2 regions of the Pseudoblastomonas marina genome follow, and region 2 is predicted to be linked to the other one. Evidence: predicted binding sites of a transcription regulator. Region 2 holds the regulator's gene; the other holds the start of a gene.

The links. The regulator LexA, encoded in region 2, represses DNA repair genes until DNA is damaged. The targets are predictions, from matches to a motif close to GTTCCNCNCTTGTTCT.
Positions count from the first base shown of each region.
Region 1: T8S45_RS08845 (S24 family peptidase) is a predicted target of LexA. The motif match lies at 1,395-1,410, and genes of this name have one in related genera.

Region 1 covers NZ_CP139718.1:1,775,224-1,777,619, forward strand. The annotation lists gene mobF (MobF family relaxase) at 1-676, shown strand, start outside; gene T8S45_RS08845 (S24 family peptidase) at 692-1,327, opposite strand; gene T8S45_RS08850 (HigA family addiction module antitoxin) at 1,713-2,063, shown strand; gene T8S45_RS08855 (N-6 DNA methylase) at 2,060-2,396, shown strand, end outside.
Region 2 covers NZ_CP139718.1:792,970-795,365, forward strand. The annotation lists gene grpE (nucleotide exchange factor GrpE) at 1-549, shown strand, start outside; gene lexA (transcriptional repressor LexA) at 625-1,302, opposite strand; gene trpC (indole-3-glycerol phosphate synthase TrpC) at 1,404-2,192, opposite strand; gene trpD (anthranilate phosphoribosyltransferase) at 2,189-2,396, opposite strand, start outside.

The DNA.
Region 1 (2,396 bases), 980 kb from region 2:
CTCCAAGGGTGACTACACCGTCAAGACCATTGACCATGCGCGGAAGCAGCTCGTGCTTGAGGACAGGAAAGGACGGCTTCGCAAGTTCAATCCCGCGCGCTTGCGGCCGGGCGCAGACGATAGCCGGCTGTCGCTCTTCGAGCGCAAATCGCTGTCCATCATTGAAGGTGACAAAATCCGTTGGACCGACAACGACCACAAGCGCGGGCTGTTCAACGCCGACCAGGCGAGGATCGTGGCCATCGACACAAAGGGCGTCTTGGTCGAGACATCAGTGGGCAAGGAGCTCCGCCTGAACCGCGGCGACCCCATGCTCAAATGCATGGACCTCGCCTACGCCCTCAATGCGCATATGGCGCAGGGACTTACTTCGGATCGCGGGATCGCAGTGATGGACAGCCGCGAACGCAATCTCGCCAATCGGCAGACTTTCCTGGTCACGGTCACCCGGCTTCGCGACGGCCTTACGCTGATTGCAGATAATGCCGAGAAACTCGGCCGGGCCATCAAGTCCAACAGCGGCGAGAAAGCGTCGGCCCTTGAAGTAACGCAAAGGCTCAAGGCGGCAGCGGCCAAGGGCCTTTCGCAAGACGAGGATGTCCGCAGCCCTTCGCCTGCAAGTGACAAGCCCGAACTCACGAAGGAAAGGGTAAAGCATTTCGAAATCGGGATCTGAGCCGACGAGAGCTTTCTATACCGCCCGCCCAAACCAGATGACCCGTCCGACCACTTGGATCTCGGACCGGTCGACATCGTCCCAGCTCGGATAGGCCGAATTATCGCTGCTGATGGTGATATTGCGGCCACCGGGCTTGAGCGTCACGCGCTTGACCACCAGCGCATCGTCGGCGCGCAGGACGTAGATACCGTCGCGCAGCCGCGAGCCTTGGTCCGATGCATCGACCAGCACCTCGTCGCCATCGCTGAGTGTCGGCTCCATGGAGTCGCCCAAGACGTGGATGATCGAAAGGCTGGCGCTCTTCGCCCGGGTCAACCGGCCAAGCCAGCGTTCGTCGAAACCGAAGCGGGTATGGGCGGTCTCGCTTTCGGCAATCGCTCCAAAGCCCGCCGATGCATCGACATTGAGCACGGGTATTTCGATCAACCCGTCACGCATGGGTGCGGGCGGTCCGCCAAGCACTTGCTCGTCGACCCCGAAGAAGCTGGCAAGCGTGCGCCGGTCATCGTCATCCAGTTTGCGCGGCGATCCACGCTTGATGAATTGCTGAATGTAGGACGAGTTTCTTCCGATCATCCGCGAGATCGAGGAATATCCGAGCCGTCGCTGCTGGATCAGGCGATCGAGCTCCTCTCTGACATGTTCCATGTGTCGTTCCTTCTAGCGGTCTCAGGAGAGAAGGAAATCTCCTAGACTCGATGGAACCTTCCTACTAAGAACAAAACAGGAACACAAGTGTTGAGTGAGTCGAGGAAGGCCATGAAATTGCTGGATCGCATTGAACGACATCTGAAGGAATCGCACATTTCGGCGACACGGTTCGGTCGTCGCGCGGTTGGCGATCCGCGCTTCGTGCTTGACCTACGAGCTGGCCGCAGGCCGCGCCGCCGAACAGTCGAGAAGGTAGAGAATTATCTAGCTCGACGCTCGTGAGGCTGCTTTCAGCTCCAATTGACAGTGGAACAAAAAAAGAACAAAGGTACACTTGTAACCCGTAGCGTTACAGGGCAATAGACTGCAAAGGGGATACCAAATGGGTACTGCGACACAGTTTAGAACGGAGCATCCCGGGCACCCTGGTCGGTTCTTGAAAATCAAGTTGATTGACGAGCGTGGGATATCCGTCACGGAGGCAGCAAAGGCTCTAGGCGTCGCGCGTCCTTCGCTATCCAAACTCATCAACCAACGAGTTCATTTGTCTCCAGAGATGGCAGTTCGGTTGGAGAAGGCATTCGGATTTCCATTGGAAGCGATGATGCAGATGCAGACTGCATTTGACATCGCCGAAGCTCGCAAGAAAAACAGAGAAATTGAGGTGCAGCCGTTCCAATTTGTTGGAACCACGTCGATGAGCCAAAGCGCAAATCGGGAGGCGGTCCGATGACTGATCTCCCCATTCTCTTCGCGTCAGAGAAGGAACTGATTTCGGCAGCCTTGCAACTCGGCGCGCTCGATGTCGGGCATGGGTTATCGGAGGCTGAAAAGAGGCTCGCTGCAAGCTCTGCCAAGCAGCGAGTTTCCGCAAAGAGAGTGGCTCTGCTGCGTGATTCAATTCTCAGCGGAAATGACCCTTTAGGAGAAGGGTTCTCGTCAATCCGATCTGCGGAGACACGCCGGTCTGATGGGGCGACGTACACTCCTGAGGGCATTGTTCAGTCGATGGTGCAGTGGGCCGCGAATAACTCAAGTCCATCGCGCGTTGTCGACCCAGGGGTTG
Region 2 (2,396 bases):
GGAGTTCCCGAAGACATGATCGACGAGGGTGACGAGCCCTCAGACGGCGACACAAATGGCGAAGGCGAGGGCGACCTTGCCGATGCGATCGCACAGTTGCGCAACGATCTCGACGCGACGAAGCAGGAAGTCCTCTATGCGCGCGCAGAAACGCAGAACGTGCGTCGGCGGCTCGAAAAGGACGTGGCCGATGCCCGCAATTACGGCGCGTCGGGCTTCGCCCGCGACATCCTTTCGGTGGCCGACAATATCGCCCGCGCGCTCGAACACGTGCCCGAAGCACTGCGCGAGGACGACAAGGCGCGCCGTTTCATCGAGGGTATCGAGGCGACCCAGCGTGAGATCGACAAAGTCTTTGCACAGAACGGCATCAGTCGCATCGCTGCGGTCGGCCTTCCGCTCGACCCCAACCAGCACCAGGCGATGATGGAAATTCCCACTGCGGACGCCGAACCCGGCACGGTGGTGCAGGAAATGCAGGCGGGCTACATGCTGCGCGAGCGGCTGCTCCGCCCGGCGATGGTCGGGGTGGCCAAGAAGCCGGACTGACCTCACGCAACCCAAGTACGAGAAAGGCCGCCGCTCCCTTCCGGAGCGGCGGCCTTTTTTCTCGGTTCGAACCGATCAGTTGTAACGGCGCAGGAGACCGGCCAGCTTGCCCTGCACGCGGACCTCATCGGCGTTGTAGACCTGCGGCTCGTAGGCGGCGTTGGCGGGATCGAGCGTGATCCGGCCCTTGTCGCGGCGCAGGTATTTGAGCGTCGCTTCCTCGTCGCGGACCAGCGCGACGACGATTTCGCCGTCACGCGCGACGTCGGTGCGCTTCACCAGCGCGTAGTCGCCGTCGAAAATTCCCGCTTCGATCATCGAATCGCCGGAGACTTCGAGCGCGAAATGATCGCCGGCCCCCAGCAATGCCGCGGGCACGGGCAGGGTCTGCGTATCTTCGAGCGCTTCGATCGGTACACCCGCGGCGATCCGGCCATGGAGCGGGATCTCGATCACGTCATTGGCCGGTCGCGGCGTGCTCTCGGGCATCTTGAGCGACGCAGGCGCAGCGGCCTTCGAAGTTGCGGAAGCCACCGCATCTTCCGGCTGCCGGATCACCTCGAGTGCACGCGCCCGGTTGGGCAAGCGGCGGATGAAACCGCGCTCCTCGAGCGCCGAGATCAGCCGGTGGACGCCCGATTTCGACTTGAGGTCGAGCGCGTCCTTCATTTCCTCGAAACTCGGCGACACGCCGGTTTCCTCGAGCCGTTCCTGGATGAAACGGATGAGCTCGTGTTGTTTGCGAGTGAGCAATTGCTCCTCCCTTGATCGGTTCGCCTTCAGTGAACGAACAAGGAACAATTAGGCAACTTCCGCGAACCCGTCAAGTGCAACGCCGCGGAAAGCTGCGGGTCCTATCCGTTTCCGAGCAGATCGCGCGTGGCGCATTCCACATCATTCCGGCGCATCAGTGTCTCGCCGACGAGGAAGGCCCGCAGCCCATGGCCGGCAAGGCGCTCGATATCAGGATGCTCGGTGATACTGCTTTCGGCGATTCCGAGGACGCCGCGCGGCAGCATGGGCGCGAGGCGCTCGCTGGTCGCGAGGTCGGTCTCGAATGTTGCGAGGTTGCGGTTGTTGATCCCGATCATGTCGGGCGAACATCGCAGGACGCGCTCCATTTCCTGCTCGTCATGCACCTCGAACAGGACGTCGAGCCCGAACTCGCGCGCGACGTCGGCAAGCTCGGCCATTTGCGCATCGCCCAGCGCCGCCGCGATGAGGAGGATCGCGTCGGCCCCCAATGCCCGCGCCTCGACGACCTGCCAAGGATCGATCGTGAAGTCCTTGCGCAACACGGGGAGCGAACAGGCTGCACGCGCTTCGATGAGGTAGGTATCGCTGCCCTGGAAATGCGGTTCCTCGGTCAACACCGAAAGGCAGGCGGCGCCCCCCTTGGCGTAGGCGCGTGCGTGATCTGCCGGGTCGAAATCAGCACGGATCAAGCCTTTCGAGGGTGACGCTCGCTTGATTTCGGCGATCAGCCCGAAGCCGTTCGCTGCCTTGGCGGCCAGCGCGTCCCGGAAGCCCCTCACCGGTGAAGCAGCGCTCGCTTCCTCTTCGAGCGAGGCGAGCGCGCGCGCAGCCTTGCGTCGTTCGACATCCTCGCGCTTGATCGCACAGATTTCGGCCAGTTTGCTCACGCGACGAGCTCGATCCATGCGCCGAGCAGTTTCGCCGCGGCCCCGCTGTCTAGCGCCTCTTGGGCTTCGGCCACCCGCGCGGGCCAGTCTTCCTCGCGCCCGGCAACCACCAGCGCGGCGGCGGCATTGAACACCACCGCATCGCGATAGGCGCCGGGCATCCCGTCGAGCAGTGCGCGCAGCGCCCTGGCGTTGTGCGCGGCA